Regions from separate parts of the Lysinibacillus sp. NPDC097868 genome, predicted to be linked through region 1. Evidence: riboswitches for the same ligand, from Rfam matches in the RefSeq annotation. Region 1 holds a riboswitch; the other holds the start of a gene.
What was found. Region 1 has a riboswitch for cobalamin ahead of ACIQXJ_RS05145 ((2Fe-2S) ferredoxin domain-containing protein). Riboswitches for the same ligand answer to the same signal wherever they lie in the genome.
Positions count from the first base shown of each region.

Region 2: another riboswitch for cobalamin. It lies ahead of ACIQXJ_RS23390 (FecCD family ABC transporter permease); the one in region 1 lies ahead of ACIQXJ_RS05145 ((2Fe-2S) ferredoxin domain-containing protein).

Region 1 is NZ_JBIWBS010000001.1:1,075,103-1,081,433, reverse strand. It holds gene cobJ (precorrin-3B C(17)-methyltransferase) at 1-1,363, opposite strand, end outside; gene ACIQXJ_RS05145 ((2Fe-2S) ferredoxin domain-containing protein) at 1,367-1,738, opposite strand; cobalamin riboswitch at 1,877-2,056, opposite strand; cobalamin riboswitch at 2,314-2,497, shown strand; gene ACIQXJ_RS05140 (energy-coupling factor ABC transporter permease) at 2,638-3,384, shown strand; gene ACIQXJ_RS05135 (energy-coupling factor ABC transporter substrate-binding protein) at 3,386-3,658, shown strand; gene cbiQ (cobalt ECF transporter T component CbiQ) at 3,662-4,435, shown strand; gene ACIQXJ_RS05125 (energy-coupling factor ABC transporter ATP-binding protein) at 4,432-5,268, shown strand; gene ACIQXJ_RS05120 (S8 family peptidase) at 5,412-6,331, shown strand, end outside.
Region 2 is NZ_JBIWBS010000009.1:39,722-46,052, forward strand. It holds gene ACIQXJ_RS23365 (nitroreductase family protein) at 1-24, shown strand, start outside; gene ACIQXJ_RS23370 (NADPH-dependent FMN reductase) at 88-630, shown strand; gene ACIQXJ_RS23375 (sensor histidine kinase) at 1,032-2,396, shown strand; gene ACIQXJ_RS23380 (response regulator transcription factor) at 2,403-3,089, shown strand; gene ACIQXJ_RS23385 (YdhK family protein) at 3,144-3,725, opposite strand; cobalamin riboswitch at 3,902-4,095, shown strand; gene ACIQXJ_RS23390 (FecCD family ABC transporter permease) at 4,243-5,289, shown strand; gene ACIQXJ_RS23395 (ABC transporter ATP-binding protein) at 5,295-6,077, shown strand.

The DNA.
Region 1 (6,331 bases):
TAAAGCCAATATTCAGTGTTTTTGGCAACGACAACCCACCTAGCTTTGCTTGAATTTCCTCTGCATATGGAATTGAATCTGCCTTCTCCCCATAACAGAAATCACAAGCCTTTAATGACAGCACATCTCCAATCGGTGCAAGTAAAAAGCCTACTGCACTCAATTTTTCTGTAATTGTATCTGGGTCTGTAGTTGGGATTTTCAAATGAATTTGATGGTCAGGTGTATATTCCATCGTACCTTCTTCTCCTACAACTTCAGCTAGCGTCATCATTTGCTGAGGAGTGAAAAATTTATTTGCTACCCCAGGACTAACAGCTAGTTCAAAAATCGACTCCATTTTTTGCTGAACTATCTTTGTTCTTGCCTTTGTGACAGTTGTTCCTTTAACCATGGCTAGTGCAGTTGCTGCCATTTCTAAAGATGATTTTTCTGGTACCAATACAGGCGCAGGTGCTATCGCTATACTACTTTTCAGACGTCCTGCGTTTGGATCTGCAGCAAAGTCATGGCGTGCAGTACCTGTTTCTTGGTTCATTGCCCACGGTTCATTTTCTTCTCTTAAACGCTGATGTGGACGTAAAGGCTGTTTTTCTTCTCCAAGTGTATATTTGCGCTGATAGCCACGCGGTGTAATCATTTTATTGTCATAGAAAAATGTCGATGAATTTCCAATTATAACTGTAGTTAACATGCCGATATCATGCTCGAGCATCTCTGCTAAAGTTGTCATCGTTATCTCCTGACGATCTCGGTAGGCACTTTTCACTAGTCCTACAGGTGTATCCGGTGATCGATATTCTAGTAAAATCCGTTGTGCTTCTACAATCTGACGTGTACGGCGACCACTTTTTGGGTTATATAAAGCAATTACAAAATCAGCCATCGCCGCAGCTTCAACACGCTTTGCTATTAAATTCCAAGGTGTTAAATGATCACTTAAACTAATCGTGCAAGAATCATGCATAATCGGTGCGCCTAGCAAACTTGCACACGAATTAATAGCAGAGATCCCTGGTACAATTTCGACTTCAACCCCAGTCGCTTCCGTCCAACCAAGCTCAATTAGTACTTCATATACAAGTCCAGCCATCCCGTATACGCCTGAGTCACCACTCGAAATAACAGAAACGATATTTCCGGCCTCCGCTTGACGTACCGCTTCTTGTGCTCGTGACACTTCTTCAGTCATACCAGTACTAACAATCGACTTCGCACTTACTAAATCTTGAATGAGCTCCACATACGTTTTATAACCGATAATAAATTCACTTTGTTGCAATGCCTCTACAGCACGTGTCGTAATATGTTTGAAATCCCCAGGTCCAAAGCCTACAACAAAAATCTTTCCTTTTTGCGCCATTTTTTACCCCTCTTTCACCTTGTCGATGCCTTTAATGGCTGTTGTTTGCGGGGTACGTTGCAACGTACCTTCTGTCAGTGTAAAAACATGCTCACTATGTAAAGAATCATGGTTTAAATCTTGTACAAGTGTTCTACCATGCTCAACTGTTGGTACACGATACCAATTTCCCTGTGGATACGCGATCACAACACAAGCATCTTTACATCTGCCATTACAACGCGTTCTTGTCGTATGTATTTCCTTATCGAGTGCTAATTTCTCTATTTCGTCTCGAATTGCGAGCGTAATTTCCTCAGCCTCTTTTTTCATGCAACTACTACCATTACAAATAAAAAGATGGGTTTTCATGCCCTCTAAATTCCAAGTTGTCATTGTTTTTCTCCCCTCATTCTTCTTTTAGGAAAAAGAAAAAACCTTTACTCGATATCGAAGAGTAAAGGTTTTATAGAAGCCAAAATAAAAACGAATATATACGTATCCGCTCTCGCTTCACTTCTCCCTCCGAAAAGTTTGCATGTCATCAACTAAGCAGGTTTCCTGACTTAAGCTTCTTCTTACTTTCGCGCCTTCCCAAGTCTTCAGTGGCATTGCGATTTCATCAGCTATTACAGTAGCGGGGGCTGTACCGGGTTTACACCGATTTCCCTATTATCTCGAAGTATTTCGAGCACTTAATGATGGATTTATATTTAAATTTTGAAATGAAATGTTAATAAAACGAATATAAAACTGTTTCTATCATAGCCTATTATTTTTATACTTTTCAACATTTCTTTTTTATTTATTAGATTTTTAATAAAATTTCAACAAATATTTCATTGAAATTGATCGATTTTTCCTTACATTTATCTGAATTTTCTAGATTGTTATTCTTTTTAAAAAAACTTTTTACAAAAAAAGGATAGCTTCTGATTGGAAAAACATGTTACACTTCTTCGTGAAAACTCACAACTTCATCTTTTTTCGGTGCGAAGTGTATACATTTCGCTTAAAAGGGAAGCCGGTTCAAGTCCGGCGCGGTCCCGCCACTGTACTAGGGAATTTTATAGAAAATGTCACTGTCCATAGGACGGGAAGGCCTATAAAATGTTGAACTAAAGCCAGGAGACCTGCCGAGAAAATCGTGATCGTTTCAACCTACGAGGATAGGTGTGCGGCTTGGCAAATGACAATTCTATTTGCTTTTTCAGCTATGCACTTTTTCCGAAACGGAGAAGTGCTTTTTTATTGCGCACGCTACATTCGAAATTTACTGTTGAGGAGGAAAGGTATTGAAATTTTCTTTTTGGAAACTTAGTTATTTCTTAGTGGCTTTTTTACTAGTACCAAAACGAGCGTTTGCTATGCATATCATGGAAGGATTTTTGCCGATTGAATGGGCAATTTTTTGGTGGGTCATTTCGATTCCATTTATTATTTTAGGATTACGTTCTATTCGGAAAACAATTGATGAAAATCCTGAAACGAAAATGATATTAGGCTTATCGGGTGCATTTGCATTTGTCCTATCGGCACTGAAAATTCCATCAGTAACAGGAAGTTGCTCACATCCTACTGGCGTTGGTCTTGGTACAGTTCTTTTCGGACCATTAGCCATGAGTGTGATTGGAACAATCGTTTTATTATTCCAATCATTACTTTTAGCGCATGGTGGTATTACCACTTTAGGTGCGAATGCTTTCTCTATGGCAATTGTAGGACCAATTATTGCGTATTTTGTTTTTAAAGGTTCTCAAAAAATCGGTCTATCATTCTCTATTGCTGTCTTTTTTGCAGCGATGCTTGGGGACTTAGGTACATATGTTGTCACTTCAGTTCAATTAGCACTGGCTTTCCCTTCTGAAGTAGGAGGCTTTATGGCTTCATTCACAAAATTTGCAGGTATTTTTGCTTTAACGCAAATCCCTCTAGCAATTAGTGAAGGGATTTTAACAGTTATCGTTATGAATTTCTTAAAAAAATACAATGTGAGCGAATTAAAGGCACTACGTGTTTTCTCAGCAAAGGAGGCACATTAGGATGAAAAAGAATTTACTGCTACTAGCTGTCGTTGTACTTCTAGCAATCATCCCTCTTTTCGTACAAAAAGGTGCAGAATTCGGTGGTGCAGACGGAGAAGCTGAAGCTGCAATCGGTGAAATTAATGCAGAATATGAACCATGGTTTGAAAGCTTATGGGAGCCACCAAGTGGTGAAATCGAAAGCTTATTATTCGTATTACAAGCCGCGATTGGTGCTGGCTTTATTGGCTATTTCGTAGGTTATATGCGAGGCAAGCATAAGGAAGGTTAAGCGATGTTACTCATTGATAAGTATGCTTATATGAATAAACTAGCGTCCGTTCATCCGTTAGAAAAAATGACGTTTTCCTTGGGGTTACTGCTATTGTCGCTTATCGTGAGAGATGAACTTATTTCACTCATTACATTTATTGTAATGAGTGCTTTTATCATTTTAGGCGCTAAAATCCCTTTCCAATATTATGCGAAATTACTGCTGTTACCAGGATTTTTTCTGCTATCCAGTTTGCTATCTATTTTGATTTCAATTGCGCCAAATTCAAGTAACCTCCCAGCACATTTCTGGGCATTTTCTCTTAGTAATTGGACAGTTTTCATCGGAAATGAAAGCGTAATTACAGCACAGCAGCTATTGTTCTCTGTATTAGGCAGTATTAGCTGTTTATACTTTTTAATTTTAACGACTTCGGTCCAATCTATTTGTCACGTCTTACGTCAATGGCATCTGCCTGCTTTATTTGTAGAATTAGTAGAGTTAACGTATCGATTTATTTTCATCTTTTTAAATAGCATGCATAAAATTCATCTTGCTCAACAATCACGTCTTGGCTATCAATCACCTATACAATGGCTACGGTCGATTTCCATGCTTATTGCAGCATTGTTTGCAGAAATGTTTCAACGTAGTCGTGAACTAAATAATGCGATGCAGGCACGTGGTGGCGAATCTGTCTATTGGCAAGACAGTGTATGCTATAGCAAGAAAAACTGGTTTGGAATTGTTCTTATTTTTTTATTCCTCGTATTATATGGAGGTTTTTTCTCATGACAGAGCTTTATTTTGATCTTAAACATTTATCATATGCCTATGCAGACGGTACCGAGGCCCTTACAGATATTTCATTGCAAATACCTAAGGGAAAAAAAATCGCCCTACTAGGTCATAATGGTGCTGGGAAATCAACACTATTTCAGCATCTAAATGGAATTTTAAAACCGACCGATGGCAGCATTACGTTTTGCAACGAAGCGCTTAGCTATTCTAGAAAAGCATTATCAGCATTACGTCAGCAGGTCGGCATCGTATTTCAAGATGCTGACAATCAACTTTTTTCAGGCACAGTAAAGCAAGATATCGCTTTCGGGCCATTAAATCTTGGCTGGACTCAAGAAAAAATCGAGGAAAAAATCGCCTGGGCTGTAGCACAAACAGAGGTTGAGTCATTACTTGATAAGCCCATACATTTTTTAAGTGTCGGACAGAAAAAACGTGTTGCCATGGCAGGTGTGCTGGCAATGGAACCTTCTGTATTACTATTAGATGAACCGACTGCTGGACTAGACAATTATTATGCTACACAACTTTTACATTACTTAGCTAAATTAGAAAATGGTCACCGAACTTTTTTATTGGCGACCCATGATATCGCTTTGGCTTATGAATGGGCGGATCAAATAATTGTAATGGAGGCTGGGAAAGTCATTTACGATGGAGATCCGGTCGAATTGTTCTATCAAGAGAAGTTACTGGAACTAGCCCACCTTGAACGTCCTTGGGTTTTTGAAATAACACTCGCCTTACAAAACAAAAAGCTATTTGACGATGGCATGCCGATGCCTCGTTCAAAGAAAGACTTACAAAGACTTATCGAACAGCTCTAAATTGTTTAGGTGCCTGTTCGGGTGCCAGGCACTCAAACAATTTTCAAACAATCTTAAAAAAATTTATTGTAGTATGAAACCTTTCCATTCTCCATCCGTTATAAATAGTGAAATACCATTATTTACTCAAGGAGGAAAAACAATTGAAAAACTGGGTGATGAAATCAATCGCTGTCGTAGCATGTTCTGCACTAATGGTTCCTGCTGCTTCTGCCTTTGCTGAAGCACCACAGAACCCAGAATTGGTGACAAGTATGCTCGCTAGCAACAAAAAGCAAGCATTAAAGCAGTTCAACTATCAAACAGGAGGAAACGAATGGATTAGTGCTGATACTATTATCGTCAAACATTCGGGTCTTGCTAAGACCGTACATAGTAAAATTGGTTCAAAAGTAATTCGATCGATTCCTTCATTAGGTTACGAAGTAGTCCAACTAAAAAAAGGCGTAACATTAACAGAGGCTGTTTCTTATTATGCCAAGCAAACTGGAGTCAAAAGTGTATCTCCAAGCTACAAGTACCAATCCTTTAGTAATGTAGTAGATCCAAAGAAAAAGGATATGTATCATTTAAACCTACTGCAAATTGATAGGGCTTTATCATTAGCAGGAAATCATGAGGTCAAAGTAGCAGTTATCGATTCTGGTGTCGATTATAAACATCCAGAATTGAAGTCTCAAGTGCTTCCACCATATAATGCAGCAACACCTGCCAATACATCCTTTTCTGATCCACATGGGACGCATGTAGCAGGCATTATTGCAGCTACTAAAGATAATGGGCTTGGTGGACATGGTATTTTTCCAACAGCAAAAATTCTTCCAATAGATGTCTTTAACGGCAAACAAACCGCAAATGATTTTGTTATTGCACAAGGTATACTTTATGCTATTGAACAAAACGCTGACGTTATTAATATGAGTCTCGGTGGCTATGGAGAATCTCCACTAATACAGGAAGCCGTTAAAAAAGCAATCGATAAAGGCATTACGATTGTAGCTGCCGCAGGCAATGAATCAACAGATCAATACTCCTTCCCCGCTTCTTTCGAAGGTGTCATTAG
Region 2 (6,331 bases), on a different contig from region 1:
GAAGAATTTGCAACCTATTATTAGGGCGGTATAAAATAAAAAAGCTTAACAAATATTAATGATAGTAACCATTTAGGAGGAAACAACATGAAAGTAGTAGCAATCGTAGGTAGTATCCGTAAAGAATCTTATAATATGCAATTAGCAAAATTTATACAAAAACGTTATACAGAAAAGCTTGAGCTAGAAGTATTAAGCTTACGTGATTTACCAATGTATGATCAAGATATCGAAAATGAAGCCCCACAAACAGTATTAGATTTTAAAGCAAAAGTAAAAGCAGCTGACGCGGTACTTTGGTTAACACCAGAATATAACGGAACTGTGCCAGGGGTTATGGTGAACGCTATTGACTGGTTATCTCGTGTAGACAAAGTAATGGTTGGCAAACCATCCTTCATGATGGGTGCATCAATGGGTAATTTAGGTACTGTTAAAGCGCAATTACATTTACGTGATATTTTATTCTCACCTGGAATTAATTCTCCATTACTTAGCGGTAATGATGTATATATCGGTGCTGTACACACAAAATTCGATGCTGAAGGCAGTTTAACAGATGAAGGTACTGTGAAATTCCTTGATACAGTAATTGAAAACTTCTTAGACTGGGTTAAAAAATATATTTAATAATAAAAAATGCCAATAAGTATATGATATACTTATTGGCATTTTTTTGAAATGGAGGTTGATTTCCGTTGCGGGCGGACGCTTTCCGCGGGAGTCGCCGCCCGCAACGGAAATCACGAGTGCCTGTCACCTCTCTTAGATTTCTAGCATAATAGCAGCTCCTCAATCGTAAAAATCCACTACGCTTTCCGCGGGCATGATGTAAGCTACAACCGTCGCTGTCGCTCCGCCTGTTGTGTCTTTCATTGCGTGCGTTCTCGCAGGAGTCTACTTGGATTTTTACTTAGTTATAAACATCTTACAGTTTTCAGAATTGTGTGGGTGCCTGGCACCTCTCTTTTTCTTCTGCATAAAATCTTCACACTTTCACGATATCATTTTGAAATATAGGTGGTTAAGGCATGAAAAAACTTTCATTGAAGCTTGGAATAATCTTTTTTATTACATTGTTTTGTATAGAAACATTTATGATGTTTTTTTTACATGTTTCTTTGACTAACTCGCGTGTTGAAGAAGAATTAATAAACTTACAGACAACTGGTAATTCACATCGAACGATTTTAGAGCAAAATTTCGATGAGGAGACGTTATCACATATATTATTAATGGAATCAAGAGAAAATACAGACGTTGTTATCACAGATAATGCTGGAACAACTTTAGCCGCTTCATCTTCACACCCTGAAATACATGCTTATTTAAAGAAGCTTAAGGGTAGAGTGCCTTATAGTGGTCAGGTATTGGAGAAAAATTGGCAGGGTGAAAAATATATTGCAACGATTAGTCCTATCCTAAAACAGCAAAAGACCATTGGCTATGTGTTTATGTTTCAAAATACAGATTCCATTCATGCGTTAATGGAACGATTAAACAAACATTTTCTAATTGTCGGCCTCGTTTCAGGATTGGTGACGATTGCCGTCATTATTGTGTTATCTCGAAAATTAGCCCAACCATTAATGGCTATGAAGGAAGCGACGTTGAAAATGAATAAAGGAGATTTTACTGTCGCCCTTTCCACTAATGGCAAAGATGAATTAAGCGATCTTGCGAATGCCATTCAACAGTTATCCGATGATTTAAATCATTTAAGAGAGGAAAGAAAGGAATTTTTAGCAAGTATCGCTCACGAGCTAAGAACACCTATTACCTTTATAAAAGGCTATACAGATATTCTTTACAAGCGAGATTTAACGGAGCAGGATCGCCAAAAATATTTAGGTATTATTATGGAAGAAACGAATCGACTCTCAACGTTAATTAAAGACTTATTTGATTTAGCAAAAATGGATGAAAACGCGTTTGTAATTAACAAAGAATGTCTTCATTTAGATGAGTTAGTGGCAAGTATAGAGGTGAAGCTAAGACCTGCTTTTCAGGAAAAACAGATTCACTTTTTTGTTGAATGTGAAGAGGGATTAATATTAAGGGCAGATTCAGTAAGGCTAGAACAAATTATGTTGAATCTGTTAAATAATGCTTTGGCTTATTGTTCCTCAGGAGATTCAACTTTCTTAATAGTAAAAAGGCAGAATAACTTAATAAAAATCATTGTTAAAGATACTGGAAAGGGAATTCCAAAGAAGGAATTACCTTATATTTTTGAACGCTTTTATAGGGTAGAAAAATCTCGAGCGCGTGCACATGGCGGATTGGGATTAGGTCTTGCTATTGTTAAAGAACTTGTCCAAGCACACGGAGGAGAAGTAACCGTTGTTAGTGAAGAAAACAAAGGGACTACTTTTGAATTATTATTTAAGGGGTAGGAACGAATGAAAACATTATTATTAATTGACGATGAACCAAGAATGTTAGAGTTACTAACTCTTTATTTAGAACCTTCTTTTCATTGCATAGCCATATCATCAGTTAGAGATGCTTTAGACTATTTAGAAGAGAATCATGTAGATTTAGTATTGTTGGATATTATGATGCCAGATATGGATGGTTGGCAAGCTTGTCAGGAAATAAGAAAGTATTGGAATGTACCGGTAATTATGCTAACAGCAAAAGCAGAACAGGCTGATATTATAAAAGGCTTAAATTTGGGAGCAGACGACTACATTTTAAAGCCTTTCGACGAGGAAGAGTTAGTAGCACGTATACATGCTGTTTTAAGAAGAACAAAAACTGAGGAACCCGTAGTTATTTTTGAAGGGCTACGATTAAATAAAGAATCCGTTGAATTGTCTTTTCAACAAGAGGTTATTCTTTTAACGCCAAAGGAGTTTGCGATGATAGCGCTATTTCTTGAATATCAAAATAAAGTTTTTTCAAGAGAACATTTAATTAATTCAGTTTGGGGCTATAACGTCACAATTGAAGATCGAACAATTGATTCGCATGTCCGCAATTTACGGGAAAAACTGCGAAAAAGTGGCTTTCCTGTAGATGATTATTTACAGACAGTGTGGGGAATCGGCTATAAATGGCATAAGATAGCTGATAAAAAGCAATAGACAAATAATTAGTAACAACCTCTGAAGGAATAAACCTTAGAGGTTGTTTTGTTTTTATTTTGACGCTAGTTCGCTTTCTGTAACCCATTTATGATTTTTCATTTCTTCCCCAGTTGTTGTTAAAGGGAAATCAATCATATAAACAGTCGTTTGTACCGCTTCATCAATGCGAACAGTAGCATTTTCCATGCCTTTCATATGCGTAGCATCTGTTTTAACTTCAGTGCCTGGAGACAATGGGGCAACACCTGGATCTATTAATTCCTCATGTATTACCCATTTATGATTTTCTATTTTCTTTCCACCGGTAGTCGGTTCATAGGAGATAATATAGGCAGTTGTATCATATGCCCCAACAATCGTTGCTTCGGCGCCTGCCATCCCTGCCATATGTCCATCCTTAATAATAGCAGTACTGCCTACAGGGAATTTAGGGTTTTCAGCAGTTTTTAAAGTGGATGGAACTTCACCCGAGCTTGAATGATTCATCTCTTCTCCATGGTCTGCTTCTGCACTATGATCTATTGCTTCACTATTAGTAGGCACCGACTTCGCTGTATCGTTAGAGCAAGCTGATAATATTAGTAAAGCCGTTACTGCCATTAAACTTAGGAACCAGTTTCTTTTTAATACCATATGCATTTCCTCCTTATCATTTATTGTTTTAATGTAACAAGTAAATGTGCAGAAATTATGGATTAAGTTTTGTACAAAAATCCATTGGTATGAAGTTGAAAAGAGGAAAGATTGATTCCTAGATGTAAGGAGCTATAGACTACGATAATTATGTATGATAGAATCGTCATAATTTTAAAATTTCAGAAACTAATGGTGTGACGCTTGTTAACAAGTGCCACTTAAAAGGGAAGTCGGTGTAAGTCCGACGCTGTCCCGCAACTGTAACGAGGAGTTCTATGATGTAGTAGCCACTGTTTTTAGAATGGGAAGGCAATCATAGTAACGTTGAATCGAAGCCAGGAGACCTGCCAATTAGTTTATACCTGTAATGCCCACGAGGATGCAAGCAATTACGGACAATTGATGGATACTTCTCCAACTTTGTTTAACCTAGGGTATTTCTATGCATTCGTGCGTAGAATACCCTTTTTTATTGCTTCGTATTTATCAAGATTGATAAGGAGTTAATAAGCAAATGAATAAAAAATTTATGTTATTTTCATTGACCCTTCTTTTAGTACTGATTGCTTCAATGACGGTTGCTATAATGATTGGCTCAGTGTCAATTACACCACTACATGTATGGAAGGTTATTTTCTCGAAAATTCCTATTTTCTCAAATACGATAGAGCATGATTGGAGCCGCTCACAGGAAATTATTATATGGCAAATACGTGTCCCACGTGTCATGCTTGCAGCTATTGTTGGAGCAGGCTTAGCTATTGCTGGAGCAGCTGTGCAAGCACTTGTCCGTAATTCAATTGCAGATCCATATATTTTAGGTATTTCTTCAGGTGCGACAGTTGGTGCCACGGCTGTCATCATTTTAGGTGCTTTTTCATTTTTAGGTATCTACGCCCTTTCAGTAGCTGCTTTTCTAGGCTCCTTTATAGCAATTGTGTTGGTATTTTTCTTGTCACGTGTAGGGGGGCGTATATCTATTTTCCGTTTGTTGCTAGCAGGAATGGCAGTATCGTTTATCTTATCTGCTACTTCAAATTTTATGTTAATGATGTCTAAGGAAGAGGGCGGTATAAAAGCCGTTATGTATTGGATGCTTGGAAGTCTTGCAGGCGCAAAATGGAGTAATTTATTCATTCCAGCGATTATTTTTTTCATCGTTTTTGGTTTGTTATGGCTTCATTATCGAAATTTAAATTTATTACTACTTGGCGAAGAAGCGGCGGTCACATTAGGTGTTAATCTTCAACAATTTCGAATTCAATTGATACTACTCGTATCTTTACTAACAGGTGTGCTTGTTGCAGTAAGTGGCTCCATTGGGTTTGTTGGTTTAATAATTCCACATATCGTGCGATTAATAGTGGGGTCTAATTATAAATATGTCATCCCTATTAGCGCATTATTAGGAGGGATTTTCTTAGTTTGGGCTGATGCGATTGCACGCGTGATAATAGCTCCAGAAGAAATGCCAATTGGCATCATTACTGCCTTTTGTGGCGGTCCATTTTTCATTTGGCTACTACGCCGTAACAATTATTCATTTGGTGAAGGAGATTAAAGGCTATGACATTAGAGGCGAAGCATGTATCATTCTCCATTCATGATCAGCGCATATTAAAAGAAGTAAGCATTCAAATAAAGGAAAAGCAATTTGTCGGTTTAATTGGTCCTAATGGTAGTGGAAAGTCTACACTATTGAAAAATATGTATCGGTTATTAAAGCCCGAAAGTGGAACTGTATTATTGAATGAGGAAGATATTTTTAAGCAATCAAGTAGAGCAATTGCAAAAAATTTAGCCGTTGTTAGTCAAGAAACACCTGTGTTATTCGATTTTAAAGTCAAAGATTTGGTGAGCATGGGAAGAACGCCACATAAGAAGCTTTTTGAAATGGACGGTAAGGAAGACTTCAATATTGTAAAAGAGGCATTGTCTCAAACGGGTATTGCCCATTTAGAAACGCGCAGCTTTAGTTCTCTTTCTGGAGGAGAAAAAAAGAGAGTGATGGTTGCACGTGCACTAGCACAACAGGCGCAAGTGCTTATTTTAGATGAGCCTACTAATCATTTAGACATTCAGCATCAATTACAATTAATGGACTTAATTCAAACATTGCATTTGACTGTTGTCGCTGCCTTACACGATTTGAATATGGCAGCTATGTACTGTGATCAAATCTATGTTTTACAACAAGGTAGTATTGTTCATTACGGTACACCAGAAGAAGTGTTAACGCCTAAACTACTTCGAGATGTTTTTGGAGTTTACGCCGATATTCAAACACATCCACTGACAGGCAAGCCTTCTTTAACATATGTATCTGAACAATTCACAAAAACTACATAAGTGCCAGTCACTCAAACAATTCTGAAACAATTTGCATATAGCACTGCAAGTTGGGTATTTATAAATAACCAAGTAAAAATCCACGCAGACTCCTGCGGGAACGCACGTAACGTAAGACGTAACAAGCGGCGCGCAGCGACGGTTGCGGCTTACAACGTGCCCGCGGAAAGCGAAGTGGATTTTTGGGATATAGGAAGTCTGATGCTTTTGTTAGGTGTATATGCGGAGTGCCAGTCACACAAATAATTTACTGT